Regions from separate parts of the Embleya sp. NPDC056575 genome, predicted to be linked through region 4. Evidence: riboswitches for the same ligand, from Rfam matches in the RefSeq annotation. Region 4 holds a riboswitch; each other region holds the start of a gene.

Region 1 (7,687 bases), on a different contig from region 4:
GGGTCACCCCGACGAAGGCGGGGCCGAGTCGGTCCAGCGCGTCGAGGAGGTAGGTCTGATCGAAGCCCTGGAAGGAGCCGGACACCACCGCGCCGCCGGTCACGCCGAGCGGGACGGCGCGGGCCAGGTAGTCGGCGGTGGTGAAGGTCGGCGGCAGGTAGCCGTGGTTGGCGACGAGCGGGAAACGCGGGTCGACGATGTGCAGATGCGCGTCGAACACGCGACGAGCGGGCGATCCGGACACGGCGGTGCCTCCGTCGGCTGCGGGAACGCCGCATACCGTACCCGGGCGCCGGCCGGGCGTGGCGGATCCTCCGGCCGGAGAAGTTGTCGAATGCAACTAAGTTCTTCTATGGTTGTGGCAGGCAACGAAGTCGCCGCGGCGCGGGCGTACCACCGCCCGCGCACAGGAAGGAGCGAGCCGCCATGGCCACCAGGGAAGCCTGTCGGCACCTGCTCACCGAGTTGGAGGGCATCGTCGGCGTACACCGCGGCCTCGTCAAGGCTGTCCCGCCCGGCAGTCTGCCGCCCGGCTCCGCGGTCCTGTTCGTGCTCGGCCGCAGCGCCGAACCGCTGCGCGCCGGGCGCGTGGCCGAACTCCTCGACCTGGACATGTCCGTGGTCAGCCGACACCTGGCGCACCTGGTCGAACACGGCTGGGTGGCCCGCCGCCCGGACCCGCGCGACGGCCGGTCGGTGCTGCTCGGACTCACCCCTGAGGGGCGCGCCGTGGTCGACCGGGCCACCGAGAGCTGCCTCGCGGTGATCGCCGAGCGGCTGGCCGACTGGCCGGACGAGGACGCGGAGCGACTGTCCGAACTCCTGGGCCGGTTGAAGGCGGGCTTCGGGTCGAACGCGGGCTCCGGGGTGAAGGCGGGCTTCGGACACCGGGCCGAACCGGTGCCGACGGCCGTGTCACACTGACCCGCATGCCGAAGTCCGCCGCGGAACTGCGCGCGCATTTGGAGACCTTCTACGACGCGGTGCCCCGCCGGTTCACCCGCACCGAGGCGATCGGCGCGCTGACGCTGTTCGTCCGGGAGGGCGAAGGGTGGCCCTACTATGCCCGACCCACGCTCGGCGGCCTCGCCGAGCCCACCGTCGCGGACGTGCGCGCGGTGCGGGCGCGGCAGAGAGAGTTGAAAGTGCCCGAGACGTTCGAATGGGTCCACGAGAGCACGCCCGCGCTGCGGGCGGCCGCGATCGAGGCCGAACTGCATGTACACGAGCACCCGCTGATGGTGCTCGACCCGGACGAGCATCCGGTCGAGCGCCCGGATCTGCCGGACCTGGTGACGCTGCGGCGAATCCGCGCGGACGCCACCGACCTGGCGATCGTGCACAGCGTCGCGGCGGTCGGCTTCGCCAACCCCGGGACCGCGCCCGGCTCCGACGGGCCCGCCGAGCGGGACACCGCGGCGCTCGGCCAGGATCCGGGCCTGCTGTCCTACCTCAACGAGCGGCTGCGCAGCGGCGAGACGGTGATGTTCGCGGCGTACAGCCCGGCCGGACCGCTGTGCGTGGGCAGCTACCAGCACCTGTACGACACGACCGAGATCGTCGGCGTGGCCACCCTGCCCGCGGCCCGGCGCAGCGGCCTCGCGGCGGCGGTGACCTGGGAGTTGGCCCGGCACGCGCTGGAGGGCGGGAGCGAGACGGTGTTCCTGAGCGCGGGGGACGAGGACGTCGCGCGGGTGTACGACCGGATCGGCTTCCGCTCGGTGGGGACGGCGATGATCGCGGAGGCGCCGTGAGCCGGCGGGACGAGGCGCGGGCGGGCGCGGCGGGCGCGGCGGGCGCGGAGCAGGCGGGCGCGAAGACCGATGCCGCCGCGTCGATCGTGCTGCCGATCCCGCCCGGCCGCAATCCCACCGCCGACGAGTTGGCCGCCGCGCACGGTCGAAGCATCCCGGACGTGATCGCGCCGAACCTGCGGGTGCTGTTCTGCGGCATCAACCCGGGGCTCTGGTCGGGCGCCACCGGGCGGCACTTCGCCCGTCCCGGCAACCGGTTCTGGCCGGCCCTGTACGCCTCGGGCTTCACTCCGCGCCTGATCGAGCCCGCCGCGCAGCGCGAGTTGACCACGCTCGGCCTCGGCATCACCAACGTGGTGGCCCGAACCACCGCGCGCGCCGACGAGTTGACGAAGGAGGAGTACCGGGCCGGCGGCCTGGCGCTCACCGCGAAGGTACGCCGGTACCGACCGGCCTGGTTGGCGGTCCTCGGCATCGGCGCTTACCGCACCGGCTTCGGCCGCCCCAAGGCGGTGGTCGGCCGCCAGTCGGAGACGATCGACGAGACCGGAATCTGGGTACTCCCCAACCCCAGCGGTCTGAACGCCCACTGGACGGCCGCGGCCCTGGCCGAAGCCTTCACCGCCCTGCGCACCACGGCCTACCCGCCCGAGTAGGAGGACCGCGCGCGGGGGCGCCATCCGTGCCGCCCACCGTGTGCGGCGGCGACCGGGCGTCGTCGTGGGCGACCCGACCCGGGGTGGGCCGTCAATCGACCGGGTGGCATCACTCGGTTGGCGGTTACTTCGCGCCCTCCCGCGCGGTTGGGTCGACATGAAGATCCTGCGGGCCCCATACGGGCCGTGGCCCACCGAGACGTTCGAAACTCCCGTCTACGAGGCGTTGGTCGCCGAATGGCGCGACTCGGGCCGGGAGGTACCCCGGCCGACGGACCGACCGCAAGGCAGCCCGCCCCGACACGCCCGCCCACCCGGACCGAGCCCGCGCACGCGTCGGCCGTGAGTCGGCCGCGCGGCGTGATCCGGGCCCGGAGGCGACCCCGCTCGTCCCGACCCGAGGGCCGAGGCCGCCGATCCGCTCCGCGTGAATCGGCCGACCGCGGCGCGATGTGCTTCTTGTCACGCGCCCTGCGACACGCCCGGTGAGGAAGGAATTTGCCGGCCGATCGGCGCGGCGGCCGACGTGCGATCCACCATCGATCCGGTCCGCCCCGGCCGTGCTCCCGCCGCCCCCGGCCCCGTCCCGCGCGGCCCGTGCAGGCCCGGTGGGGCCGGACTGACGCCGGGGGAGCGGGGGTTCGGGGCGCTCGACGCGTGTCGCAATTGCTCGCCGGTCGTACCACCCGGGCACGTCTCCGGCGAACCGTGACACGCCGGGAATCGGGACCCGACACAACACCTGGGGGTGCAACGACCACCCCGCCACTACATATATGCTCTGCGACGCAGCTGGTTCGCCCGACCGAAGTTTCCGGGAAGGCGAGGCAAGAGGGAATCCGGTGCGAGGCCGGAACTGCCCCCGCAGCGGTGAGCGGGAACGAAAGTCGTCATAGAGCGCCGGACGCCGAAGGGCGTACGGGAAGCGACGGCCCCTAGGCACTCCGCGGACCACCGAGCACACGCCGTGCCCGGCGGTGCCCCGGCATGCCCGCGAGTCCGAATACCTGCCGGCTGCCCGCGCCTTCGGGCGTGGGGTCACCTGTACGTACGAGCTCGCGAGGAGAGAGCACGTGACCGTTGTGGACAGCGTGGGCGCGACCCGGATGCGGGTCGACGAGAGCCCCGAGGACCGCCTTGCCACCCTGGTGCGCACCCAGGCGCGCGATCTGCCGGAGGTCGATCCGGATCGGGTCGTCCGCCGGGTCGTCGCGGGTCTGAACGAGGGTGCGGACCGCGGCGCGGCGGCCGACCTGGCCGTGCGCACCGCCGCCGAGCTGATCGCCGAGGAGCCCGCCTACTCGCGGCTCGCCGCGCGCCTGCTGGCCGGCCGGATCGCCGACGAGGCCGCCGAGGCCGGCGTCGCCTCCTTCAGCGCCGGCATCGCGCTCGGTCACCGCGAGGGCATCATCGGCGCGGAGACCGCGGCGTTCGTCGCCGCGCACGCCGCCGAGCTGGACGCCGCCGTCGACGCCGACGGCGACCGCCGCTTCGAGTACTTCGGCCTGCGCACCGTCTACGACCGCTACCTGCTGCGCCACCCCGTCTCGCGCAAGGTGGTCGAGACCCCGCAGCACTTCCTGCTGCGCGTGGCGTGCGGTCTGTCCAAGGAGCCCGGCGAGGCGATCGGCTTCTACCGGCTGATGTCCTCGCTGGCCTACCTGCCCAGCTCGCCGACGCTGTTCAACTCCGGCACCGTGCACACCCAGATGTCCTCGTGCTACCTGCTCGACTCGCCCAAGGACGAGCTGGAGTCGATCTATGACATGTACGGGCGAATCGCCCGGCTGTCGAAGTTCGCCGGCGGCATCGGCGTGGCCTGGTCGCGGGTGCGCTCGCGCGGCTCGCTGATCCGGGGCACCAACGGGCACTCCAACGGCATCGTGCCGTGGCTGAAGACCCTCGACTCGTCGGTGGCGGCGGTCAACCAGGGCGGCCGGCGCAAGGGCGCGGCCTGCGTGTACCTGGAGACCTGGCACCCCGACATCCTGGAGTTCCTCGAACTGCGGGAGAACACCGGCGAGGACGCGCGTCGTGCGCACAACCTCAACCTGGCCAACTGGGTGCCGGACCTGTTCATGCGGCGCGTCGAGGAGGACGGCGTCTGGTCGCTGTTCGACCCGAACGAGCTGCCCGAGCTGCCCGACCTGTGGGGCGCCGAGTTCGACAAGGTGTACGAAGCCGCCGAGCGGGACGGCCGATTCGTCCGGCAGATGCCCGCGCGCGACCTGTACGCCCGGATGATGCGCACCCTCGCGCAGACCGGCAACGGCTGGATGACCTTCAAGGACGCCGCCAACCGGACCTGCAACCAGGCCGCCGAACCGGGCAACGTGGTGCACCTGTCCAACCTGTGCACCGAGATCCTGGAGGTCACCAGCGACGGCGAGACCGCCGTGTGCAACCTCGGCTCGGTCAACCTCGGCGCGCACGTGGTCGCCGGCGAGGGCATGGACTGGGACAAGCTGCGCGCCACGGTGCGCACCGCGGTGATCTTCCTCGACCGCGTGATCGACATCAACTACTACCCGACCGACCAGGCCGCCGCGTCCAACCCGCGCTGGCGCCCGGTGGGCCTGGGACTGATGGGCCTGCAGGACGTGTTCTTCACGCTCGGCCTGCCGTTCGACTCGGCCGAGGCGCGCGAGTTGTCCACGCTGATCTCCGAGGAGATCTACCTCACCGCCCTGGAGACCTCCTCGGCGCTCGCCGAGGCACACGGCCCGCACCCGGCCTACGCCGAGACGCACGCCGCGCGCGGCCGGCTCCAGCCGGACCTGTGGGAGGGCGTGTACCCGACCCGGACCAAGCGCTGGGACGCGCTGCGCACCCGCGTGGCCGAGCACGGGCTGCGCAACTCGCTGCTCGTGGCGATCGCGCCGACCGCGACCATCGCCTCCATCGCGGGCGCCTACGAGTGCATCGAGCCGCAGGTGTCCAACCTGTTCAAGCGCGAGACGCTGTCCGGCGAGTTCCTGCAGATCAACGGCTACCTGGTGCGTGAACTCAAGGCCCGCGGCCTGTGGACCCCCGAGGTGCGCGACCGGATCAAGCGCGCCGAGGGCTCGGTCCAGGGCATCGCCGAACTCCCGGAGGACGTACGGGAGTTGTACCGAACCGCGTGGGAGCTTCCGCAGCGCGCGCTGATCGATCTGGCGGCGGCCCGCTCGCCGTACATCGACCAGTCGCAGTCGCTGAACCTGTTCATGGCCGACCCGACCATCGGCAAGCTGTCCTCGATGTACCGCTACGCGTGGTCCACCGGTCTCAAGACCACGTACTACCTGCGCTCGCGCCCCGCGACGCGGATCCAGCAGGCGACCGTGCCCGCGCAGGCGTCCGCCGCGCCGGTCGAGGAGATCTCGGACCTCGCCCCCTCCGATGTCGAGATTATCGCCTGCTCGCTGGAGAACCCCGAAGCATGTGAGGCGTGCACGTGAGCCTGCTCGATCCCGGAATGAACCTCACGCTGCGCCCGATGCGGTATCCGGACTTCTACGAGAAGTACCGGGCGGCGATCCGCAACACCTGGACGGTCGAAGAGGTCGACCTGCACAGCGACCTCGCCGACCTGGACAAGCTCAGCCCGGCGGAGCGGCACCTCGTGCAGCGCCTGGTCGCGTTCTTCGCGACCGGCGACACGATCGTGGCGAACAACCTGGTGCTGAACCTGTACCGGCACATCAACTCGCCCGAGGGCCGGCTGTACCTGTCGCGGCAGCTCTTCGAAGAGGCCGTCCATGTGCAGTTCTACCTGACGCTGCTCGACACCTACATGCCCGACCACGAGGAGCGCGAGCAGGCGTTCGCCGCGGTCGAGCACATCCCGTCGATCCGGCGCAAGGCGGAGTTCTGCTTCCGCTGGATCGACTCGGCGATGGGCCTGGACCGGCTCGAATCGCGGGACGACCGGCGGCAGTTCCTGCTCAACCTGATCTGCTTCGCGGCGTGCATCGAGGGGCTGTTCTTCTACGGCGCCTTCGCCTACGTCTACTTCCTGCGCTCGCGAGGGCTGCTCAACGGCCTCGCCTCGGGGACCAACTGGGTCTTCCGCGACGAGTCCGCGCACATGGACTTCGCGTTCTCCGTGGTCGAGACGGTGCGGGCCGAGGAGCCCGACCTGTTCGACGACGAACTCGCCGAGGACGTACGGCGGATGCTGGCCGAGGCGGTGGACGCGGAGACGGCGTTCGCCGAGGACCTGCTCCAGGGCGGGGTGTCCGGGATGACCGTCGCCGACATGCGCTCCTACCTGGAGCACGTGGCCGACCGGCGGCTCGCCCAGCTCGGCATGGCGCCGGTGTACGGCTCGGCGAACCCGTTCGGCTTCATGGAACTCCAGGACGTGCAGGAGCTGTCGAACTTCTTCGAGCGGCGGGTGTCGGCCTACCAGGTCGCGGTCACCGGATCGGTCTCCTTCGACGAGGACTTCTGACCCGGTCCGCGGGCCCGGGTACACCACCGCCGTGCCGTCCCGATTCCGGGGCGGCACGGCGGTTTCGTGCGTTTCGGGGGCGGCCGGCCGGGCCGGTCCCGCTCGGGCCGCCCGGGCTCACGAACGTTCGGCGGCGTGGCGGCGCAGGGCGGTCGCGGTCGCCTCGTCGGCGGGCAGGAACGCCTCCAGGTGGAGTTCGGACACGGTGACGTCGGTCGCCGTCGCGAACGAGGTGAGCGTGGTGAGCAGGCGCAACTCGCCCCCGCTCGCCGGGTCCCGCAACCGCAGCGGTACCGCGAAGCCGAGGTGGTCGGGGCCCGGTTCCACGTTCGGGACGTAGCCGCGCAGCTCCTCGATGAACGTGTCGAGCAGCGGATCGGGGCTGCGCAGCGCCCGGGCCCGCATGTTCTCGATGACGTGATGGCCCCACGCGGCCAGGTTCTCCACCCGCGGTGCCATGCCCCGCGGATGCAGCATCAGCCGCAACATGTTCATCGGCTGCCCGAGCAGTTCCGGGGCCGCGCCGTCGGTGAGCACGTCGATCGCCGCGTTGGCCGCCACGATCTGCCCGTACGGCCGCAGCACCATCGCCGGATAGGGCAGATGACCCTCGATCACCGCGCTCAGCGCCTCCTGGACCGGCCGCATCATCGGGGCGTCCCAATCGGACTCGGGGAACACCGGCGCGAAGCCGGCGGTGTGCAACAGCGCGTTGCGCTCGCGCAGTGACAGTTCCAGGGATTCGGCGAGCCGGATGATCATGGTCCGGCCGGGCCGGGACCGACCGCTCTCGATGAAGCTCAGGTGCCGCTGGGAGGTCTCCGCGCGGGCGGCCAGCTCCA
Region 2 (7,687 bases), on a different contig from region 4:
GGGGCGGAGCGGATCCACCTCGAACTCGCGGCCTTCGACACCGACAGGATCCACACCGACAACGACCTCCTCCCGGACTCCGCCGCGAGCGCGGACGACGGATCCGGCCAGGGTGAGCGCGGCCGGCGAGGGCGCCGGAGAAGTCGAGGTACGCCTTGAGTACCGCCAGGCTGTCGGCCGTCGCCGTGGTCATCTTCGGGTGACGCCCAACGCCTTCCGGACGCCGGCGAGCAGGTCGGCGGCCGGGCCGGTCGCGTCCTCGGGCTGAATCGGGGGCCGACGGGACATGGTGTGTTCCTTTCGGGGTGCGACACGACAACCGGCCCGAGGTGCCGGTGAGGTGGCCCCGCGTTCTCCGGACGCCTTGCTTGCTGTCCTCTTGTGCCGCGCGTCCGCGTTCGTCGTGCTCCCGCAGGGCTTCGAGGGACGTGCGGTATCCCAGAGCGGAGCGGAGTGCAGCCTTCGTCGCGCCGGCGAGTAAGGCGCCCGGGACCGACGCCCGCACTTGCCGAGGGACCGGCCACCGCGTCGACGGTGGCCGGTCGCCCGTCGGGTCAGGCTGTGGCGGGGCAGTGCAGCGTGGGGGCGTTCCGACGAGCGCTCGCACTGCTCAGGTCGGCGAAGCCGGTGCCGGCCAGGCCGAGAACCGCCTGAGCGGTGGCCCTGATGGCGGTGGCCGGGTTGTACCCGCCGGTGTCGTAGGCGATCGCGCCTCGCGTGGTCGTGGCGGCCGAGCAGCCGACCTGACGTTCGGTCAGGAAGTGCCGGGCGGTCAGGCCCGGTATCACGCGCCAGGACGAGAGCAGGGCCTGGGCGGCCAGGCCGGTGCTGTTGGCGTTCGACGCGGTGGCGCCCACCGTACCGAAGCCGCCGTCGGAAAGCTGGTGTGAGACGAGCCAGTTCAGTCCGGCGGCCGCTTCCTGGTGGCGCCCGGTCGCGGCCAGTGCCTGCACGCTCATCGCGGTCGAGTCGGCGTCGCTGGTGCAGGTGGACAGACCGTAGTCGAGGGGGAATCCGCCGTCGGCGCAGTGTGCGTCGGCCAGGAAGTCCACCGCGGCGGTGGGCGCGCCGGCCGGAGAGCGGTCCAGCGCCAGGAGCGCGAGGGACTGGCTGAAGGCGTTGCTGTAGTCGCCCCACGGCGAGGTGTCGGTGAAGCGGCCGGAAGGCTGTTGCAATGAGCGCAGCCGGGCCGGGAGGTCCACGCCGCCGAACGTGGTGGGGTCGACACCGCGTACCTCGGCGGCGAGGAGGGTCTTGGCGGTGGCTCCGGCGTAGGCGTTGGTGGTGCCGTCGCCGATGTACCCGGACAGGATTTCCGGGCGGGCGAGCCACGTGGTGGCCTTGGCTCCGTTGTCGTCCGCGACCCCGGCGGCGGCGAACGCGAAGATCGCGTCGATGGTCAGGCCCTGGTCGGGATAGGTCACTCCGTCGAAGGTGGTCTCGAAGCGTTCTCCGTCGACGAGTTGCCGGGCCAGCCACCCGGCCGCGGCCTGGGTGCGGTTGCCGGAAAGCACGGACACGTTGGCTGCGCGCGTCGTGTCGGTCGTCGGCGGAGTCGCCACGGCGGTGGACGGGATCAGGGCGGTCGCGGCGGCGAGGGCCAGTCCGCCGAACAGCGCGGCGATCCGGCGTCCGGGTCGGGTGAGAGTCATCACGGTGCCTTTCCGGGCCCAAGGCACGGCGGACCCGGGAGACTCGCGCGATCGAGCGGGCGCACCGACGGCGGCCGTCCCGACGCACGGGTCACTGGGGCTCCGTCCCGCGGACCACGACGGGGATGGGAGACGAACACTCCGACGGCGGGCATTCGGGCTCGCCGTCGGGAGGGACGGACCACCGCTGCGGGTCAGCGCCGGATTCACACCGGACTTCCCCCGTCGCCGGAGCTACTGCGGGTCATCGGACAACGCGATCGAGGCGGTGACGACGCCCGGAATCGGTGCGTCGACTGCTCAGGCCTGCAATCGTCCCGCACTCTACGGATCGCTCACTCAGGACGGAACTCTCTTTCCGGCCAACAAGATCTTCGTTGCACGCAGGACGGATCCACGGTCGGCGCGGCGGTGGACCGCCGAGCGGCGCGAGTTTCCGGGCGACTTCCTCGATGTGGCGTATGGCCGCCAGGCGCCACCCGGCCTCACGGTCGAGTGGTGGGGTGGTGGGGGTGGACTGCGAACCGCTCGTCGGCAAAGGGGATCCATGCCACGACGCCCCGCCCCGGTCGAGCAGGAGTGCGGTGCCCCGTGGCAGGGGGTCCCGGGTCGTGTCTGGTGCTTGCGAGGGCCGCGTGTCATGCTGTGGCCTGCTGTGCGACGGCGAAACCGAGGAAACCGGTGTGACTCCGGTGCGGTCCCGCCACTGTGATCGGGGAGCGACTCCCGTCAAGGCCACGGCTCCGCTTCGGAGTTGGAAGGCCGGGGGAAGTGTTGATCCGAGAGCCAGGAGACTCACGTCGTCGCCACCTCGACACAACCGGGGCGGATTTCCCCGAGAGAGGCCGGTGGTTCGCCATGTCTGTGGTGCTGAGCCGTATCTACACTCGCACGGGTGACGCGGGTACGACCGCGTTGGGCGACAACTCCCGTGTCCGTAAGACCGATCCTCGGATCGTCGCCTATGCCGATACCGACGAGACCAACGCCGCCATCGGTGTGGCGCTGGCACTGGGTTGCCTGGACGTGGAGCTGCGGAACGTCCTGGAAGGCGTCCAGCACGACCTGTTCGACGTGGGCGCGGACCTGTGCGCTCCGATTCGCGACGGAGACGAACGCCTGCGGGTCCGGGACGAGGACGTATCCCGCCTCGAGCGTCTGTGCGACACGTTCAACGAACGGCTGGAACCCTTGCGGTCGTTCGTAGTGCCGGGCGGTACGCCCGGTGCGGCGCTCCTGCACACGGCGCGGACGGCCGCCCGCCGGGCGGAACGCTCGGCGTGGGCGCTGGTCGACACGGATACGGAGTTGTCCGGCGGGGAGGCGGCGACGGTGAACCCGGTGTGCGTCCGCTATCTGAATCGTTTGTCGGACCTGCTGTTCATTCTCGCGCGGTTGGCCAACGACGGAGGGCGCGGCGACGTGCTGTGGAGTCCCGGCCGCAACCGCTGACATCGCGCCTCCACCGTTTCGCCGGCGAATATCGCACCGGCTCTCGGCAGGTGCGGCGGCACGAAGGACTCGTTCGGGAGATTTCCCGAATTGCTTTCCCGGACTCGCCACCCGGCCGCCACCGCGGCCGGGTGGCCGGAAACGCCGCGCACCCGCCGGGGCCGATTCGTCCCCGATGAGCCGTTCGCAGACGCCGGCGCCGCATACGGAACGCCGCTATGGAGCGAGCTTCGTCGGCTCGGCGGTGGTCGCGGGTCCGACCTGCGCAAGGCCGTTGTCGGGCGGGGCGGGTTCGAACACGATCGGTGCCTCGAAGGCGGCCTTGCGGGACGCGCGGCGCAGGGCGGCCAACACCGCCGGGCCGACGAGGACGATCGCGACGCAGTTGGTGATCGCCCGGCCGGTGTCCCAACCGAAGGTCGAGGTGAGGACGGTGAAGACGAAGAAGCGGCGCAGGTTGTCGAGGATGCCGTCGCCGGGGACGAACGCGGGGCCGACCATGGATTCGGAGTCGGCGAGGAACGGCCAGAACCACATGTTCATGAGGAAGCCGAACACGTAGGCGGCGAAGACGCCGTAGCAGGCGAGCATGACGATCTCGCGCCGCCCACGCACCCGTCGGGGCAACAGCCCCGCGCCGAGACCGACCCAGGCCGAGGCGAGCATCTGGAACGGCAGCCAGGGTCCGACTCCGGCGGTGAGCAAGGCGGATGCGAACAGTGAGGTGCAGCCGAGTACGAAGCCGAACCCGGGCCCGAACACCCGCCCGGCCAGCACCAGCATGAAGAACACCGTCTCGATCCCCGCCGTTCCGGCACCCAGCGGGCGCAGTGCCGCGTTGATCGCGGAGAGCACGCCGAGCATGGCCAGCGCCTTGGAGTCCAGTCCACCGCTGGTGAGTTCGGCGAGAACCACGGCGACCACGAACGGCAGCGTGACGGCGAAGATCAGCGGCGCGTCCCCGGAGTGCGCGGCCGATTCGGGGGACGGAGAGGCGAACAGCGGCCACAGGAACATGGCCAGGCCCGCGACGGAGGCGATGATGAGTACGATCGCGGTTCGCGGGGTGATGCGAATCGCACTGGTGCGTTGGCGTGTGTCGGTGACGGTCGTCATCCGGTGGGCTCGCCTTCTGCGGCGGATGCGCGAACGTCGGGTGCAACCGACAGGTCGGAGTGCGTGCGGGCGACGCCGGTATCCGCAAGAGCGTTGCCGACGTCGGTGACCGTCAGCCACTCGGCGGGGGCGAGGATCTTGGCCACCTGCGGGGCGAACGCCGGAGAGGACACCACGACCTCGGTGGTGGGGCCGTCGGCCACGATGTCGCCCTCGGCCATCACCACCACCCGGTCGGCGACCTGCGCGACGAACTCGACGTCGTGCGTGGCCAGGACGATCGCCCTCCCGGCGTCCGCGAGTTCGCGCACCACTCGGACGAACCGCCGCTTGGCGTGGTAGTCGAGGCCGCGGGTGGGCTCGTCGAGCAGCACCACGCGTGGTGCCGCCACGAGTTGGATCGCCAGGACCAGTGCGAGGCGTTGCCCCTCGGAGACGTCGCGCGGATGCAGGGCGCCGTCGATACCCGGCGCGATGCGATCCAGCAGGGCCCGACACGCACCGGCCTCGGCGCCGGACTCCCGGTCCGCCTCGGCGCATTCGGCGTCGACCGTCTCCAGGTAGAGCAGGTCACCGGGGGTCTGCGGGACGAGGCCGACCAATGCGCGGGCACGTTGGGGCGCGGCCTTTCCGGGGTCCTCGCCCGCGACGTCCACGGTGCCGCCCTGGCGCGGCCCGGATCCCTGCAACGCCCACAGCAGCGAGGACTTGCCGGAACCGTTGCGGCCCATCAGAGCCGTGACCTGCCCGGCCGGCAACTCCAAGTCGAGGCCCCGGACGGCGATCACGTCGCCATGGCGCACGACGATCCGCCGTGCGCTCAGCAGCGGATCGGCCGTTGGGTCGACCGGGCGCGGCGCCGGAGGTGTGCGACCGGCGAGGCGTTCGCGCAGCGGCGCGGCCAGGCGACGGGCGTCGCGCACCGACAGCGGCAGCGGCGACCACCCGGCGAGTCGGCCGAGTTCGACGACGGGCGGGGCGATGTCGCAGGCCTCCAAGATCTCGGCCGGCGGGCCGTCACGCACGGTGCGGTCGCCGGGCAGGTGCACGAGTCGGTCGGCGTACTGCACGACCCGCTCCATCCGGTGCTCGGCGACGATCGCGGTGATCCCGAGGTCGTGTACGAGCCGGGTGATTGCCGCGAGCACGTCCTCGGCGGCGGTCGGGTCGAGTGCCGAGGTGGGTTCGTCGAGCACCAGCACCCGCGGGTGCGCCGTCAACACCGAACCGATCGCCACCCGCTGCTGCTGGCCGCCGGAGAGGGTGCGCAAGGCCCGGTGCCGCAGTTCGGCGATCCCGAGCAGGTCGAGGGTCTCCTCCACCCGCTTGCGCATGACCGCCGACGGGATGGCCAACTGCTCCATTCCGTAGGCGAGTTCCTCCTCGACTGTGTCGGTGACGAAGCCCGCGAGCGGATCCTGGCCGACCACGCCCACCAGGTGCGCGTACTCGCGCGGCGGTTGCGACCGGGTCTCGATCCCGTCGACGCGCACACTGCCGCGCAGCGTACCGCCGGTGAAGTGCGGGACCAGGCCGTTGATCGCTCCCAAAAGGGTCGACTTCCCCGCCCCGGTGCGGCCGATCACCAGACACAACTCCCCTTCGGGAATCGTGAGTTGCACATCTCGCAGGGCCGGCGCCGGGGCGTCGGCGTAGGTGATGGTGACGTCGCGGAATTCGATCACCGGACGGACTTCTCCCTGATGGTGGTGCCGGTATCGGTGGTCGGGCCCGTGCCCGGCGCAACCGCCGACGGGTCGGACCCGGTGTCACCGACGCGCGGTGCGGTAGGTGGGGGTGGCGGCGCCAGCCACGCGGGCAGTACACCCACCAACAGCGCGAGGACCGGCAGCGGGGCCAACTCGGGCCAGGCGAGCGGACTGAGCGACGGATACAGGTTGCCGGCGTCGATGCGGCTGGTCAGGTAGAGCAACGCGCCGGTGCCCAGACCGCAGGCGGCGACCGCGAATTCGGCGAACCGCCAGCGGTCCGGCAGGTAGACGCTGCGGTTGACGCGCCGTCCGGTGAGGACGAAGCCGATACCGGCGACGACGAGACCCCCGGGCAGCATCGTGGCGCCCAGATAGCGCGGTGTGCTGCCGTCGAGGAGCGCGTACACGCCGACACAGACCCCGATCAGCCCGGTCAGGGTCAACACTCCGGTGAGCAGCCGGATCGAGCGCGGCAGATGCCGATTGCGACCGTATCCGCGCGAGTCCATTGCCGCGGCCAGCGCGAGCGAACGATCCAGCGCGTCCTGCAACACCGGGATCGCGATCGACCGCAGTGCCCGCATGCCCTTCTGCGCACCGCCGCGCAACCGGCGGGCCCGGCGCACCCGATGCACACTCTCGATCAACTGCGGCGCCACCGACAGCGCGACCACCACGGCCGCGCCCACCTCGTACAGCGCGGCCGGCACCGCCTTGAGCATGCGCTTGGGACTGGCCAGGGCGTTGGCCGCGCCCAGACATACGATCATCGTGGCCAGCCGCAGTCCGTCATAGAACCCGCCCAGGACGTGTTCGAGCGCGACCGGTCCGAAGAGGTGGATCCCCGCCGCCCACGCCGGCAACGGAATCTCCGGCAGATCGACGAGCACATGCCCGCTCGCCGCCCCCGCGCCGAACACGACCCGGAACAACACGCGCATCACGACGATGAACAACCCGAGGAACAGGTACATCCGGAAGGCCAGAGCCCAGGGTGCGTCGCTGCGCCGGTTGGCGACCACGTATCCGGCCACGGCCAGGATCAGCGCGAGCAGCAGCGGGTTGGTGGTGCGGCTCGCCGCAGTGGCCAAGCCCAGGGCCCACAACCACCACGCGCCGGGATGCACCGTACGGGGCAGCCGGCCGCCGCCGCGGCGGAACGCGACCGCGGTCGGCGCCGGTTTCGGGTGGGGCACGTTCATCCCGATCCGTCGGCGCGGGTCCGGCGGCGCCACGCGGTGAACCCGGCCGCCGCGCAGATCGCCACGAGCAGGGCGATCCCGACGATGGTCGTCGTCGGGATCCCGTCCCGCTTCTTCGTCGCCAACTCCTCGCCGCCGGTCCAGGTCTGGCCCTGGGGCGTGACGCCGGAGGGTTGCACCGACGGCCCGGCCGATCCCGGCCCGGCCGCCGCCGACTCGGTCGGCGCGGCGGTGGGCAGCTCACTCGCCGGAGCGGCCGGCGGCGGCTCGGCCTCCATCGGGTTGCCGGAGACACCGGGCCCCGGGGCGAGCGGATCGGTGCCCGAGGTGGCGGTCCCGTTCGCCCCGTTCGAGCCGGACCCGGTCGACGCGTTGCCACCACCGGCTCCCTTCGATGTGCCCCCCGAGGCCGCCGACGTCGTGCCGTTGCCGGAGTTGCCTCCGTTGCCGGCCGGCGGTTGCGGGTTGTTCGTCCTGGGCGGTGGATCCTGGGTGGCGGGCGCCGTCGGGCGCACCGGTGCCACGCGCGGCGGCGGGTTGGTGGTCTCGGTCC
Region 3 (7,687 bases), on a different contig from region 4:
CGAAGTCGGCGAACCCGTACTTGACGAAGTCCTGGCCCGAGCCCCCGGGTCCGCCGGGATTCAACACGAGTGAGCCGATCCGCCGATCGGGCTCGGCGGCCGGGTGCCGCATGACGGCGATGTCCAGCGACCTGCCGCCGGGAGCGGTGTAATCCAGCGGCACCTTGAAGGTCCCGCACCGGAATTCGCTCTCGTCCTTCTTCTTCGTCTTCGGGTCGTCCGTGCACGCCTTCCACGAAATCTTCTGTTCGTAGAAGGAGCGCAGCGCCGGGTCCGCCGCTCCCTTGGGCTTCGGCGGCGCGGGCGGCGGGGTGGCCGCGGCCGTCCCGGTCGTCACCCGCGTGGGAACCGGCCTGCCGGCGGCGGCGTTCGAGGCACTGTCGCCGGAGCCCCCGGTACACCCGGCGGCCAACAACAGCGCCACGGCCGCGGGTATGGAACGACGGAAGGACGCCGCCTGGAAAGGAGTGATCACGCGCCCAGGACTATCAGTCGCCGATCCCGCACGGCACACCGATATCCCCGCCACCGGCGACAGCGCGACCCACACCGGACATTCCACGCACCGCATCCGCCGGTCGACGCACGCCCCGTCAGCGGAGGACGGCGGCCGCGGTGGCGAGGAGCTCCGGAAGGGTGCCAGTGAACTCGGGGACCAGTCGAAGCACCACCGCCCAGTGCCCGGGGTCGGCGGTGTCGAGCCCGGCCTCGTCGACCAGGCACGCGAACTCCTCGCCGAACGCCGAGAGCATGTCCCCGACGAAGGCCAGGACATGGGACGCGGGGGCGATCGCGGTGAGGAGATCGGCCGGGAGCACGTGGCCTGCCGCCAGGTCGGCCGGCCATCGGTCGAGGTCGCGCGCGCCGTCCGCGATGCCGAACCGGACCAGGTAGGCCGTCAGGAGGTGCGGCGGACAGTCGGGGTGCGCGGCAAGGGCCGCCAACGGCTCCTTCGAGAGCGGCTGTTTCTCGTCGGCGACGATCAGTCGGGCCCAGGGGACGGCCATGTCGTACTCGTCCTCGAAGTGCTCCAGCCGGTCCCCGATCCTGCCGCCGCGCAGGAGGTGTTCGGCGGCGGCGTCCGGAGTCCGGGCGGCGGCAAGGGTCTCGCGGATGGATGCCGATCCGGCCTCGGGCGCGGCGAGTGCGGCACGGAGCAGGTGGTGTGTCGTCGCCGGAAAGGGGTGCTTGGCGGCGGGGCGGCGGCCGGGAAAACGGGTCTCGGCGAGCAAGGCGGACACCGCGTCGGGACCGTGGCGTTCCCACAACGCGACCGCGACCCGCAGCCGGCCCACCTCGGTGTGCAGGCGCATGCGGCCCAGCATCACCCGGACGAGTACCGGATCGCCCGAGTCGATCGCGGCGAGGAGCCAGTGGCGGCGAGTGGAGGGGCTGGTGCGGGCGAGCAGGTCCCCGAGGGCCGGGCTGATCGGGATGCGACGGGGGCCGCCGGCTCGCGGCCGGCCCGCGCAGATGCGAACGCGTTCATGCCGTGCGATGCCGCCGAAGTCGTAGAGGCTCGCGTTGACTTCCGGGTCGTCGAGATCGAGCAGTCCCGCCACGACATCGGCCGGCATGTCCCAGCGCGAGGCGCACGCGACGGCGGCTTCGACGCCGCGTACGGCGTACACGTGCGCGCGCACCGCCGCGGAGAGCGGGTGGAAGACGCTCAGGTGCTGGATGGCGCGCAGGTCGAGTGCGGGGATCACGGCACACCGCACGTGGTCGGGCGCGGCGGCGAGGAGGGTGTAGAGGTGCTTGCGCGCGCCCTCGGGCGCCTCGGCGGGGAAGCGCGCGGCCAGGCCGCGGGTCCACGTGACCGGGGTGCCCTTCGCGCGCTCGTCGGCGGCGTGGGCCACCGCGGCCGAGACGAGTTCGTGGCAGGTGCCACGGAATCGGGGAAGCAGCTTGTGCAGCGAGATCCACGCCTCGGGATCGTCGCCGAGCGGTTCGATCAGGCGGGCGACGGACGGGGCGAGCGCATCGGGTACCGGGCCGCGGTAGCTGCGGAGAAAGGCGCGGTCGTCGTCGTCATCATCGATGTCGGCGTGGTCCGATGGGTCGTCGCCGGCGGCGGAGTCCGCGCGGCGGGGACACAGGTTGCCGAGCGCGGCCACGACCACGCCCGCGGGGGCGACGGTGCGAAGAACCTCGTCGAAGGGGAAACGATCGTTCTCGATCCCCCAGGTGAGCAGGTAGGCCAGGTGATGGTCGTTGTCGGGGGCTTCCGGGGCCAGTACCGCGGCGAACGGCACCGGGCCCACGCGCCGCTCGAAGTGCGCGCGCGTGCCGAACGTCGACGCGACGCCGGCGCGAACGGTCGCGAAGACGAGCCATTCGGGACAGCCCTCGTGCCGCGTCAGCTCGATCCGGGCATCGGTGTCGTAGGGGAGTCGGTCGTCCTCGCGCAGGATCGCCGCCCAGTCGACGCCGCCGGCCGGCGCGTCGACCCGATCGCCGAGCCGGAGCCCGACCAGCCAGGCGTCGTGGTCCGCGCGCGAGCGGGCCCGGCCGTCGAGCCGCGTTCGGGCGGCGGCCAACACGGCGGCCGGGTCCTCGGCCCGGGCGGCCTCCCCGAAGACCGCGGCCAGGTCCGGGTGGTGCATGCCCTCGTCGTGGAACATCTCCGCGAACCCGCGAAGTTCCGTGTGCGTGTCGGCGAGCCGGGTGTGCGTGGCACAGACGCCCAGAACACGCTCCACGACGACCCACGGGGGCAGATACGGGGCGAGCCGCGAGATCGCGTGTCGGACCGCGTCGGGGAAGGGCGAGTGCAGCATCGACCGCGACAACCGGGTCCCGTCGTGCTTGAGGAGCGGCACCACCAGGCGCGTGTGCCAGTCCGCCGACGCGGGGTCCGCCGCCGCCCAGACCGCTTCGTGCACGCGCGTGTCCGAGCGCCGGCTCAGCAGCGCGAGGCCCACGTCCGGGTCCCCGTGGCCGGCCATCCGCACGGCCGTGTCCTCGTCCAGGTGCCGGTTGCACGCGAGTCGCGCCATCAGGTCGTGGTCACCCGACGCGAGCACGGCCTCGATCAGCTGTGACGGCGGGGCCACGTGGTCGGCGGCCAGCGCCTCCGACACCTCGGTCCTCAGCCGCGTCGTCAACTCGACACCCGCCGCGACGGGCACGAGACGATACGCGGCATACAACGCCGAACGCAGGCCGGCCGCACTCTCCCACGACATCACGAACCGCAACTCCCCACCAGGACGGCCGCGTTCACCCGATGCGGCGCGGCAGCGCCCAGCGTAGGAGGTGGCTCGGACGTCACTCGGAACCCGCACGTCGCAGCGGGCCGACGAGGCGCGAGGAGCGGTTTGGTAGCCTGTGGCCGCCGTGGTGCACGGGAAGCCGGTTCAAGCCGGCGCGGCCCTCGCCACTGTAGCCGCGGAGCCCCGCGGCCCTCGCCGACCGCTCGCAAAGCGGTCGGGGTCACTGGATGGATCGGGAACGAGCCAACCGGGAAGGCCGGCCGCGGAGCGTCGATGCGGAAGCCAGGAGACCGGCCACGGCGCGACATGTTCCACGAGGGTTGGAGAACACGTGTTCCGCGCTTCCGCGCGCCCGTTTCGCGCCGAACGATTCATCCGTCCCCCGCGCCCCCCGCGTGCCGGGCGCTCCACGCGCTCCGGCCTCGCCGCCGTGGCGCTCCTGCTCGTCGGCGCGCTCGGCGCGTGTACGGGTGCGCCCGAGCCCGACAAGCCCGCCGCGGCGGCCGGGAGCGGCCACCCGACGCCGGTGAGCGTGAGCAGGTGCGGCGTCACCACCACCGTGACCGCACCGCCGGCCCGGCTGGTCACCCTCAACCAGGGCGCCACCGAGGTCGCCCTGGCGCTCGATCTGCAGTCCCGGATGGCCGGAACGGCCTACCTCGACGACGTGGTCCCGGCCAAATGGAAGGCCGCCTACGACACGGTTCCGGTGCTCTCCGAGAAGTACCCGTCCAAGGAGAAACTCCTCGCGGCGCGCCCGGATTTCCTCTACGCCTCCTACGCCGGCGCGTTCACCGACAAGGTGGCGGGCACGCGGGACGAACTGGGTTCCCAGGGCATCGGCACCTACCTGTCGCCGCTGGGTTGCGCCGACGGCAAGCCGGCGGCGCCGGCGTCCTTCCAGGCGGTGTGGGACGAACTGGGCGATGTCGCCGCGGTGTTCGGTGTCTCGCCGCGTGCCGCCGTCATCCGGGACGCGCAGCAGCGGCAACTTGCCGACGTCACGGCCAAGTCGGCGGGCAAGGGCCTGAACGTGCTCTGGTACGACTCGGGTACGAAGACCCCGTACGTCGGCGCGGGCCACGGCGGACCCCAGCTCGTGCTCGACGCGGTCGGCGCCCGCAACGTCTTCGACACGCTGCCCGGCGGCTGGAAGAACGCGAGCTGGGAGCAGGTGGTGGCGGCGGACCCCGACGCCATCGTGGTCGCGGACGCCGGTTGGGACACCGCACAGGCCAAGATCGACTACCTCGAACACGACCCCGTGCTGAGCAGGCTCAAGGCCGTGCGAAATCGGGCGTTCGTGGTCGTGCCGTTCTCGGAGTCGACCCCCGGCGTGCAGCTCGCCGACGGGGCCGTCCGGGTTTCGGCCGCCCTGAGCGGCCTGGCACCGCGTCCGTGACCGTGACCGATCGCCCCGTCCATCGACGTGCGGGAGCCGGTCGTGCGGCGGTGGCCCTGGCCGCCGCCGTGGTCCTGCTGCTGCTCACCGTCCTGCTCGGCCTCGCCGTGGGATCGGTCCACGAACCGCCGCACGTCGTGGCCGAGGTGGTCCTGCGCCGGCTCGGTCTCGGCGGCGCCGACGTCACACCGCTCGACGACCGGATCATCTGGCAGCTACGGCTGCCGCGCGTCCTGGGGGCCGCCGCGACGGGCGCGGGACTCGCGGTGTGCGGCGCGGTGCTGCAGACCCTGACCGGCAACGACCTGGCCGACCCCTACCTGCTCGGCATCTCCAACGGCGCCGCCGTCGGCGCGGTCACCGTGATCGTCCTGGGCGTCGGAGCCTCCGGCACCGCGGTCGTCGGCGCGCTCCCGGCGGCCGCGTTCGTCGGCGCCCTGCTCGCCGTCCTGGTCGTACTGACCCTCGCCGGGGCACACAGCCGGACCCTGCCGGCCTCGCGGACCGTGCTGGCCGGCATCGCGGTCGGGCAGCTGTGCGGCGCCTACACCTCGTTCGTCGTGCTCGTCCTGGGCGACCGCAACGCCGCTCGCGGCGTCATGGAGTGGACGCTGGGTTCGGTGGCCGGAGTGCGGTGGGACACGGCCGTCTTCCTGACCGCGGTGGCCGTCGTCGGCACGGTGGTCATGGTCGCGGCAGCGCGGGACCTCGACGCGTTCGCGTTCGGCGAGACCGCGGCCCGTTCCGTCGGCGTCCACGTCGAACGCACCCGCTGGGCCCTGGTCGCCGCGGCCGCGCTGGTGACCGCGTGCCTGGTCGCCAACACCGGCGTCATCGGGTTCGTCGGTCTGGTCGTACCCCACGTCGTCCGCCTGGTGTGCGGCCCGCGCCATGCCCTGCTGCTGCCCATGTCCGCGCTCGTGGGCGCGTCGCTGCTCGTGGGCAGCGACATCGTGGCGCGCTCGGTGCTCCCGGACCAGGAGATCCCCGTCGGCGTCGTCACCGCCGGACTGGGAGCGCCGTTCTTCGCCTGGCTGCTGTGGCGCCAGGCAGCCGGGCGCGTGGCGGGGGGCCGGCCGTGAGCGTCGCGAACCCGGTGCGGCTGCGGGCCGAGAACGTCGACGCGCGCGTCGGCGACGCCACACTGCTGACGGAAGTCACGCTCGGCTTCGCCCCCGGCAGGACGACCGGCCTGCTCGGGCCCAACGGCGCCGGCAAGACGACGCTGCTGCGGACCCTGGCCGGACTGCGCCGGCCACAGACCGGCCGAGTCCTGCTCGACGGCGACGACCTGTACGCCCTCACCGCCCGCCGCCGCGCGCGACGGGTGGCCTTCATGGAACAGCAGGCCGACACCGCGCTGCCGCTGACGGCCCGCCAGGTCATCGACCTCGGGCGCACGCCGCACCGCGGTCGATGGCCCGTACTGCCCGGCCCGGGGACCACCCACGAGCAGTCCGTGCTGGCCGAGGCCGTCGCCGCCACCGACGTCGACGCACTGCTCGACCGGACCTGGTCCTCCCTCTCCGGCGGCGAGCGCCAACGTGTGCAACTCGCGCGCGCCCTGGTGCAGGAACCCGGAGTACTCCTGCTGGACGAACCCACCAACCACCTCGACCTGCGCCACCAACTCGGCTTCCTCGAAACCGTGCGCGGACTCGGCATCACCACCGTCGCCGCCCTGCACGACCTCGAACTGGCCGCCGCCTACTGCCACGACGTCGCGGTGCTGCTCGACGGCCGCCTGGTGGCGCACGGGCCCGCCGCCGAGGTGCTCACCTCCGCCACGATCGCGCACGTGTACGGCGTCGACGCGAGCGTGGAGCGGCACCCCCTGCACCACCGCCCGCACATCCGATGGAACGGCCTGCTTCCCGAGGGGATCGAGTCATGAACCAAGACCACGACGGCGCCCCCGCGGAGCCCGCTTCGGGCCGGGCGACGGTCCTGGTCGGCATGTCCGTCACGGAGGCCGACCGCCGCACCGAACTGCTCGCGGCCGCCGCGCCGTCGAGCGCCACGACGGCGTTCCTGCAACAGGGCGAGCCGTCCCTGTCGGCGGAGTTGACCAGACTGGCCGACGCGGGCACCGAGACCGTCGTCCTGATCGGGGTCCGCCTCGGGCCGACCGGCCCGGGACATTCCTGGCTGCGGCGGATCGCGGCGTACTGGTGGCGGGAGCGCACCGGCCATCGCCCCGAGGTGCTCGTCGCCACCCGGCTCGCCGACTCCGCGGCCGCCGTGACCGCGGCCGCGGCGGCCGTCAAGGCGATCACCGGCGAGGAACCCGGCCTGACCTCCCCGGCCTGGGAGGAGATCCCCGGCCACCGACACCAGGTCCTGGTGTGCCGCGGGCCACGCTGCACGGCCAAGGGCGCGGACGACAACCTGCGCTCACTGGTGCTGCGGCTCATGGAACACGGCCTCGGCGACGACGACGTCCTCGTGACCCAGACGGGATGCCAATTCCCCTGCAACCAGGCCCCATTGGTCACCGTGCAGCCCGATGACGTCTGGTACGGCCACGTGGACCCGCCGACGATCGCCGCGATCGTGACCGACCACCTCGTCAACGACCGCCCGCTCACCACACACCGCCTCCCACGCCACCGAAGGGACCCGAGCACCCACCCGGAAACCTGACGCGCCCGCACGACGAGCGGCGACCGGTGACCGGCGCAGCGCGCGGTCCGCGCCGTATCCCGCCCGGGTCGGATTCGCCCCGGCGCGTTCGGCGACGCGGGAGTGGGTGGTTGTCGTCGGAGGCGGCGAAATGCGGTGGACGGGCGGGGGGTTGTCGCCGATGATCCGTTGGTGACCAACCCCGATGACGCCGTCCGACCCGTGTTCGTCACCCCCGAGCGGCAGGTCCGCTGGGTCTTGTTGGCGGGCCGACCGCTGACCTGCCTGGTGGCCGGCGATCTGGTCGGGGCCCGCGCGCGAACCGGTCTGGACCTGCCCGAGTTCTTCGTGTCCGAACGAGCGCGTCGCCTGTGGCGAGAGCGCTTCGACCAGGTGACCGCAGACCCGGCGAGCGCCCCCTGGGTGGCCCGGGCGGCGGTCTCCGAAC
Region 4 (7,687 bases):
GGCGCACCGACGCGCCCTGCCTGATCTGTGAAACCCCGGTGCGGACCGCCGAGTTGGTCGGGCGGAATCTGTTCTGGTGTCCCACCTGCCAGCCGTCGGCGTAACCTCCGGTTGGTTCCCGTTCGGTAGTGTCGCGGGGTGGCCGCGCCGACGAGCAGGACGAACCGGGCAAGCCGGACGGGCAGGCGGGCGGCGCTGGCTCGCCGGGGCCGGCGGATCGTGGCCTGGTTGCGGCATCGGGTGTTCCCCTCCGACCGCTTCGCGCTGGCGGTTCTGCTGGTCGCGGTCACCGCGTGCGGGCTGCTCTCCGATCTGAACGGCGACTGGTTCCCGGCGACCGCACCGGTGCTGCCGATCCTGGTCGGCGGCCTGGTGCTGCGCATGCCCAGCCTGCTGCTGCTCTACGCGGCGACCGCCGGGGTGCTGGTCGCGGAGGACCGGGTGCACGACCCCGACGAGGTCACCGCCGGCTCCGTCCTGGTGGTCGCGGCGGTCGCCGGCATCGTGTTGCTGATGGCCCGGATGCGGACCCGGTTGGGCGTGCAGTGGACGCGCGGCGAGTCGATGTTGTTCGACCTGCGCGACCGGTTGCGGGCACAGGGCGAGATGCCGGTGTTGCCGCCGCAGTGGCACACCGAGGTGGTGTTGCGGCCGGCCGGCGGGCAGTCGTTCTCCGGCGACTTCCTGGTCGCCGCCCGCAGTTCGACCGGTGGCCGGGTGCTCGAAGTGGTGCTCGTCGACGTCTCCGGCAAGGGGCTGGCGGCGGGGACGCGGGCGCTGATGCTCTCCGGCGCGTTCGGCGGGCTGCTCGGCTCGCTGCCGCCGCACAAATTCCTGCCGGCCGCCAACGACTACCTGCTCCGCCAGGAATGGGCCGAGGGCTTCGCGACGGCGGTGCACGTGGTGCTCGACCTGGAGTCGGGCGAGTACGAGTTGTTGTCGGCGGGCCACCCGCCGGGCGTGCACTGGATCGCCGGGACCGGGCGGTGGCGGGTGGTCGAGGCGGTCGGCCCGCTCCTGGGCGTGCTCGACGACGCCGCGTTCGAGGGGGCGCGCGGTCGACTGGACCACGGCGACGCGCTGCTGTTGTTCACCGACGGCATGGTGGAACTGCCCGGCGAGGACATCGCCACCGGCATCGACCGGTTCCTGGGCGAGGCGGAGCGGCTGGTCCGGGACGACTTCCACGACGCGGCGCGGCGGATCGTGGCGGCGGCCGGGCGCAACGTGGGCGACGACCGCGCGGTGGTGCTGCTGCGCCGACGCTGAGCCCGGCCGCGGTCAGCGCGTAAGCGGCCGCGCGGGCGGTGCCAGGGCGCTCAGTTCGGCCGGGGTCCGGGGCAGCGTGCCGGGCGGGGCCACCCCGTGCGCGATCAGTACCGCGGCCACCGCGTGCGCCCAGGTCGGCCGCAGGCTCGCGGCGGCCAGCAGCGTGGTGTCCGCGAGCAGCTCCGCGGCCGGCCCGGTGTGCAACCGCCCGTCGGCGAGCACGGCCGCGTCGTCCGCCCAGCGCAGCGCCAGATCCACGTCGTGGGTGGCCATCACCACCGTCGTCCCGGCCGCACGCAGCTCGGCGAGCGTGTCGAGCAGCGCCTCCTGACCGGCCGGATCCAGGCCCGCCGTCGGCTCGTCCAGGACCAGCACCTGCGGCCGCATGGCGATCGCGCCGGCGATGGCGACCCGCTTGCGCTGCCCGAAGGACAGCAGGTGCACCGGCCGCTCGGCCAGGTCGGCGATGCCCAGCGCGGTCAACGCCTCGGCCACCCGCGAGCGCACCTCCTCCGGCGCGAGCCCGAGGTTCAGCGGCCCGAACGAGACGTCCTGGGCCACCGACGCGGAGAACAGCTGGTCGTCGGGATCCTGCACGACCAGCTGCACCACCCGACGCAGTTCGGCGAGTCCCTTGCGGTCGTGCCGAATCGGCGTGCCGTGCAGTTCCACCCGACCCGAACCCGGCACCAGGCCACCGGTCAACAGCCGCAGCAGCGTGGTCTTGCCGCTGCCGTTCGGCCCGAGCAGGGCCAGCGCCCGGCCCGCCGGAACGGCCAGGGACAACCCGCTCAGCACCGGCGGCCCGTCCTCGTAGGCGTAGCCGACCTCTCGTACCCGCAGCGGAATCACGGCATCACCGATCCCAGAAGAAGAGTGGCGGCGACGACCGCCGCCACGAGGAGCACGGACCGGGCGATGAAGCCGCGCGAGACGGGCACCTCGTCCACGAGCACCCGCAACCGCCCGTCGTAGCCGCGCCCGGCCAGCCCCTCCTCCAGCCGCCGGGCCCGCGCGAAGGCGTGGACGAACACCGCCGACCCCAGCCCGGCCACCGAGCGCCATCGGGCCCGCCGGGTGCGATGCCCGAGCCGCCCGGCCTGGGCCTGGTTGATCCGGGCGGTGGTGTCGTAGAGCAGGAACAACATCCGGTACATCACCGCCGCCACGTCCACCACGGCCGCCGGCACCCCCACCCGGGTCAGCCGGGGCAGGACGTCCGACAGCGGCGTGGTGAACGCGAACAACAACATCGCCAACCCGGCCGCACCGGAGCGGGCCACCAACTCGCCCGCGTGGCGCGGCCCGTCCGGCGCCCAGCCGACGCCGTCCGAGCGGATCGACACGAGCAGGGTCAGTGCGCCGGTCACCGCGAATCCCAGCGGCGCGCGGGCCGCCCGCCACAGTCGTCGGGCGGGCACCTCGGCGAAGCCGAGCGCGATGGTCAGCACGGTGACCGCGACCAGCACCGCGCCGGGCCACGGCGGCAGCGCCACCGCGCACCCGAGCAGCCCGAAGGAGAGCACGGCCTTGTCGGCCGGATGACGGCGGCGCCAGACACTGGCATGCGCCGCCGCGTCGATCGGCAACACGGGTCAGCGACCCGGGACCGATACCGGGTCCTGCGCGGCGGCCGGATCGGGGCCCGGGCCTGACTCGTCGAGGGTGTCGCTCGCCTCGGGCGCGAGCTTTCGGCGGGTGCGCTTGACCCCGAACATGTACCCGACCACACCCGCGCCGAGCGCGGCCTGGAGCGCGAACAGGCCGGACTCGATCTCGCCGGACGGCGGCTCGTACAGCGGGCTGAACCACGGCTTGTAGTCAGGGTCGTTCTCGGTGATCGCGGTCTCGGCCCGGGTGTCGGAGCCCGTGAACGGCTCGTCCTTGTCGTCGCCCATGCCGAACACCACGGGCAGTGCCGCGAGCAGCACCACGGCCAGCACGATCAGCAGGTTGATCTTCGTCGAGCGCTTCACTTGCTCTTCTCCTCCTCGCGCACGGGCCGCACGTCGGTCAGCACGCCGAGGCGGACCAGGTCACCGCGACTCGACTGGCGCAGCAGGCGCACCACCAGGACGGTCAGCAGGCCCTCGCTGATCGCCAGCGGGATCTGGGTGAGCGAGAAGATGCCGCCGAACTTGGCCAGCGCACCCGGGAATCCGCTGTCCGGGTCGGGGAAGGCGAGGGCGAGCTGCACGCTGGTGACGCAGTAGGTGCTCAGGTCCGCGACGAACGCGCCGGCGAACACCGCGACGTCCAGCGGCACGGTGCCGCCGCGCCGGTCCAGGAGCGAGCGGGCGAGCCGGTATGCGCCGTAGCCGGCCCAGGGACCGACGATCGCCATCGAGAACACGTTGGCGCCGAGCGTGGTCAACCCGCCGTGGGCGAGCAACAGCGCCTGGAAGAGCAGGGTGATCGTGCCGAGCACCGCCATGATCGGCGGCCGGAACAGGATGGCGCCCAGGCCGGTGCCGGTGGGATGCGAGCAACTACCGGTGACGGATGGGATCTTCAGCGCGGACAGCACGAACGAGAAGGCGCCGGACGCGCCGAGCAGCAGGGTGTTCTCGGGCCGGTCGCGCACCTCGCGGGTGAGCGCGCGGGCACCGTGGACGACGAACGGGGTCGACGCGACGCCCCAGGCGGCGGCGTGTTCCCAGGGCAGGTAGCCCTCGGCGATATGCATGAGGAAGGGTCCCTCTCCAACACCTCGTGGACGGACGATCGCCGTGGCCGGTCTCCTGGCTGACGGGTCGTGCGTTCACGTCTCCGCCTTCCCGGGTCCGCGACAGCGGTCCCAGTGGCTTCCCGAGGCGACGAATCAACGTTTCCGCGGGGGTGGAGGAGAACTTCCCGATCACAGTGGCGAGGGCCGCGCCGGCATCGAACCGGCTTCCCGAGCACCACGGCGAGCCGACACTAGTGGTCGAGTGGACATGGCGACAAGATGGCATCTGCAAACCGTGCGCAAGACCACAAGGCGGGCGGAGCGGCGGAGCAATAGCCGCATTCCGGGACGGCGCGCGACGGCCCGTCGGGGCGGGAGCGCGGGGCGGGGCACGCTCGCGATCGTGGGGCCGGGCGCCCTTGCCCGCGAGGGAAGCGGGGCCTCAGTGCAGTCCGGGGCCGCGCCCACGGACCACCAGGGTGCCGGCGACCCGGTCGCCGATCCGCTGGCCCCGCTCGCTGGTGAGCACCGCGACCAACCCGATCACACCGAGCGCGAACGCGTCGACGCACAACAGCACCCAACGGATCGCCAGTTGGCGCCGCCCGGCCCGACCGCCGGACACGTCGACCACGCGGATCCCGAACACCTGCATGCCCCAGGTGCGCCCGTCGTGCTCGGCGGGCCGCAGCACCCAGTACCAGAACAGGATCGCCACCGCGACCACGAGCACGCCGGCGGTGATCGTCGCGGTGAGCGGACCGCTGCGGATCGAACCGTCGGGGTGGGTGGGCAGCAGCACGAACAGGAACATCGCCGCACCGGGCAGCAGCGCGGAGGCGATCACGTCCACCACGAACTGGCCGATCCGCCGGTACAGCACCGACGGGCCGACTCGATGTTCGATCGCCGGCAGCCACACCCGGGCGCGTGGCCCGACGGGATGGGCCGAGCGCGCGAACCGCTGCGGAAGGCTCCGTTCGTACATGTCGTTGTACTTTCCGCAACCGGGCGGGTTGACTCCCGGCACGGCCGATCTCGCGGAGATTGCGCCCGGTCGGCGGACAACGGGCCCGACCGGGCGGCGGCGAAATGATCATCGATCGGCGAGATCGACCGAAAACGATCAATTCGTCATCGGGCCGTCCACCCCGAACAGGTCCGGCTCGGAGCGGCTGATCACGTCGTACAGCGGCTTGTAGTTGATCCACGCCACCGTGTCGTTGCCGAGCTGCTCCCGGGTCAGCCGCGCGTTCTCCGGCGAGATCGGCCGCAGTTCGCCGGCCGCCTGGGCCAACAGCTGGACCTGGCAGGAGCGCTCCATGGTGATGAACCACCACGCCGCCGCGTCCACCGACTGTCCGACGGTGAGCAGACCGTGGTTGCGCAGGATCAGCGCCTTGTGCGAGCCGAGCGTCTTGGCGATCCGCCGTCCCTCCTCGGCGTCGAGCACCACGCCCGCGTAGTCGTCGAAGAGTTCGTGGTCCTCGTAGAACGGACACACGTCCTGGGTGATCGGCTCCAGCCGGATTCCGAGCGCGGACAACGCGCGTCCGTGCGTGGAGTGGCTGTGCGCCGCGGCGACCACGTCCGGGCGGGCCGCGTGGATCTGCGAGTGGATCGCGAACGCGGCCTGGTTGACGTGGAATCGGCCCTCGACGACCTGCCCCTCGTGGTTGACCAGGATCAGGTCGTCCACGGTGATGTGCTTGAACGACATCCCGAACGGGTTGACCCAGAAGTGGTCGGCGAACTCGGGGTCGCGCGCGGTGATGTGCCCGGCCACCCCCTCCTCGAAGCCGAACCGGCCGAACAGCCGCAGTGCCGCGGTCAGTCGCTCCTTGCGGTGCCGGCGCTCCTGCTCGACGGTTTCGAACGTGGGCGGCAGCGCGAAGCTCAGGTCGGTGGGCGAGACCGGTCGCGGCGGCGCCGACCGCTCGGTGCTCGGCGGGCCGTCCTGGGGGCGGGGCGCATCGGTGGCGGACATGTCCATCTCCTCGGACTCGGGGCGCGCACGGGTGCCGCCGACGCTACCCGCGAGTCACATCCGGGGACAGCCTCGCGCGGGCGTCGGATCGCGCGGGGGTACGGGGCCGGTGAGCCGGTGCGCGGGCCCGGGGCACGCGGCCCGGGATTCTAGCGGGCGAACGTCGTGTGGATCGGGTTTCCGGAAATTAATCGAATATTGCCCACGACCGCCTTCGGGCCGCTCCTACGCTGCCGTTCAGCGAGTCCGGGAGGTCGAGTCCGAAGCAGTCGAACTCGAATTCCCGGACCCGCTCGAAGGCGACGGGAAAAGTACGCGCGGACGTATTCAGGGGGAAGGGGCGCGTGAGGTGAGCGTCGGGGGAGTGCATTCCACGGAGGTCGCGAATATCGGCGTACGGTCACCCGCGGGGGCGCCCGGGTCCGGCCGGGGCGACACGGTGGGGTCGCGGGCCAGGACCGAGGCGGGCCGCCGGGGCACGCCCGCGCGAGCGCCCGCGTCCAGGAGCCCGATCGCGAGGAGTTGGGCGGAGATGGCACCACCCCCACGCCGATCCAGACCGTCCCGGCGCAGATCAGCCGACCCGCCGACCGGATCCGGTCCCGGGCGGGCCCCATCGATCGAGGTGGATGTCATCGAAGCAGTCGAGGCCGATCCCCCCGCGCCGACCGAGGTCGCACCGATCGCACCGATCGAGGCGACCGCGGTCGGCGGGCCGCTCCCGAGCGATCCGGACCCGGGACCGGCCGGGTCCGACGACGAGCCCGTCGGAGTCCACCGGAAAGCCGCACCGCCGATCGCCCCGGAGGCAATCATGGCCAATATGGAAACGGCCCTCAAGGAAGCAATGACGATCGAGGGTGCCGTGGGAGTGGCCCTGGTCGACTACACCAGCGGAATGGCGCTGGGAATTCTCGGCGGCAGCAAGGAACTCGATCTCAATGTGGCCGCCGCCGGGAATACCGACGTGATGCGCGCGAAGCTGCGCACGATGGAGATGTTGCACCTCGGCGACCAGATCGAGGACATCCTGATCACGCTCGGCAAGCAATACCACCTGATCCGACCGCTGTCGGGTCGGGCCGGGAAGGGGTTGTTCCTGTACCTCGTGCTGGTGAAGGACCGCGCCAACCTCGCGCTGGCCCGACACACCCTCAAGCGTGTCGAGGAGGAGATCGAGGTCTGAGCCCGGACGCGCCGGCGAGCCCGGGCCCACCGGCGCATCCGCAGACCCATCGTCGACACCTCCGCCACCCCGCCACCCCCGTGCGGCAGGCTCCGGCGGGGTGTCCGGGGACACGTGCGGCGGCCCTGGTCTCCCCGCTCCGTCTCGGATATGACGGTACGTCAGATGTACCGTCGAACCTCGACGTACCTCGCGCGGGCGATCACTCACCCGATCGTGCGCGGATCGTGTCCCCCGAGTCCTCCGAGGAGCCGCATGTTGTCGGGCGAGAAGATCCTGATCACCGGTCCCGCGGGCCAGATCGCCTATCCGCTGACCGAATACCTGGCCCGGGACAACGAGGTGTGGGGCATCGCCCGCTTCTCGAACGCCGAGGACCGGGCGCGGGTGGACGCCCTCGGGGTGACCACGCGCGCCGTCGACCTGGGTTCGGGGGCGTTCGACGACCTGCCCGAGGACTTCACCCACGTCCTGCACCTGGCCACCTTCCAGGGACCCGGACTCGACTACGACGAGGCGCTGCGGGTCAACGCGGAGGGCACGGGATTGTTGCTTCAGCACTGTCGTCGGGCCAAGG

What was found. Region 4 has a riboswitch for cobalamin ahead of ACFRCG_RS05605 (energy-coupling factor ABC transporter permease). Riboswitches for the same ligand answer to the same signal wherever they lie in the genome.
Region 1: linked by a shared signal. The riboswitch ahead of ACFRCG_RS13520 (ribonucleoside-diphosphate reductase subunit alpha) and the one ahead of ACFRCG_RS05605 (energy-coupling factor ABC transporter permease) in region 4 are both predicted to bind cobalamin.
Region 2: linked by a shared signal. The riboswitch ahead of ACFRCG_RS06190 (peptidase) and the one ahead of ACFRCG_RS05605 (energy-coupling factor ABC transporter permease) in region 4 are both predicted to bind cobalamin.
Region 3: linked by a shared signal. The riboswitch ahead of ACFRCG_RS26010 (ABC transporter substrate-binding protein) and the one ahead of ACFRCG_RS05605 (energy-coupling factor ABC transporter permease) in region 4 are both predicted to bind cobalamin.

Annotation. Positions count from the first base shown of each region.
Region 1 is NZ_JBHTVA010000014.1:71,767-79,453, forward strand. It holds partial or broken gene ACFRCG_RS13500 (amidohydrolase family protein) at 1-244, opposite strand, end outside; gene ACFRCG_RS13505 (MarR family winged helix-turn-helix transcriptional regulator) at 427-924, shown strand; gene ACFRCG_RS13510 (GNAT family N-acetyltransferase) at 930-1,754, shown strand; gene mug (G/U mismatch-specific DNA glycosylase) at 1,850-2,410, shown strand; cobalamin riboswitch at 3,187-3,440, shown strand; gene ACFRCG_RS13520 (ribonucleoside-diphosphate reductase subunit alpha) at 3,517-5,850, shown strand; gene ACFRCG_RS13525 (ribonucleotide-diphosphate reductase subunit beta) at 5,868-6,845, shown strand; gene ACFRCG_RS13530 (helix-turn-helix domain-containing protein) at 6,963-7,687, opposite strand, start outside.
Region 2 is NZ_JBHTVA010000006.1:34,163-41,849, forward strand. It holds gene ACFRCG_RS06190 (peptidase) at 555-1,652, opposite strand; cobalamin riboswitch at 1,781-1,916, opposite strand; cobalamin riboswitch at 2,289-2,470, shown strand; gene ACFRCG_RS06195 (cob(I)yrinic acid a,c-diamide adenosyltransferase) at 2,511-3,104, shown strand; gene ACFRCG_RS06200 (ECF transporter S component) at 3,321-4,220, opposite strand; gene ACFRCG_RS06205 (ABC transporter ATP-binding protein) at 4,217-5,905, opposite strand; gene ACFRCG_RS06210 (CbiQ family ECF transporter T component) at 5,902-7,134, opposite strand; gene ACFRCG_RS06215 (hypothetical protein) at 7,131-7,687, opposite strand, start outside.
Region 3 is NZ_JBHTVA010000034.1:32,680-40,366, reverse strand. It holds gene ACFRCG_RS26020 (alpha/beta hydrolase) at 1-475, opposite strand, end outside; gene ACFRCG_RS26015 (hypothetical protein) at 594-3,188, opposite strand; cobalamin riboswitch at 3,315-3,529, shown strand; gene ACFRCG_RS26010 (ABC transporter substrate-binding protein) at 3,547-4,617, shown strand; gene ACFRCG_RS26005 (FecCD family ABC transporter permease) at 4,614-5,699, shown strand; gene ACFRCG_RS26000 (ABC transporter ATP-binding protein) at 5,696-6,511, shown strand; gene ACFRCG_RS25995 (ferredoxin) at 6,508-7,260, shown strand; gene ACFRCG_RS25990 (GNAT family N-acetyltransferase) at 7,432-7,687, shown strand, end outside.
Region 4 is NZ_JBHTVA010000005.1:181,335-189,021, forward strand. It holds gene ACFRCG_RS05580 (Fpg/Nei family DNA glycosylase) at 1-104, shown strand, start outside; gene ACFRCG_RS05585 (PP2C family protein-serine/threonine phosphatase) at 139-1,269, shown strand; gene ACFRCG_RS05590 (energy-coupling factor ABC transporter ATP-binding protein) at 1,282-2,121, opposite strand; gene cbiQ (cobalt ECF transporter T component CbiQ) at 2,118-2,861, opposite strand; gene ACFRCG_RS05600 (energy-coupling factor ABC transporter substrate-binding protein) at 2,865-3,245, opposite strand; gene ACFRCG_RS05605 (energy-coupling factor ABC transporter permease) at 3,242-3,955, opposite strand; cobalamin riboswitch at 3,983-4,192, opposite strand; gene ACFRCG_RS05610 (RDD family protein) at 4,380-4,925, opposite strand; gene ACFRCG_RS05615 (class II aldolase/adducin family protein) at 5,064-5,924, opposite strand; gene ACFRCG_RS05620 (hypothetical protein) at 6,739-7,110, shown strand; gene ACFRCG_RS05625 (NAD-dependent epimerase/dehydratase family protein) at 7,366-7,687, shown strand, end outside.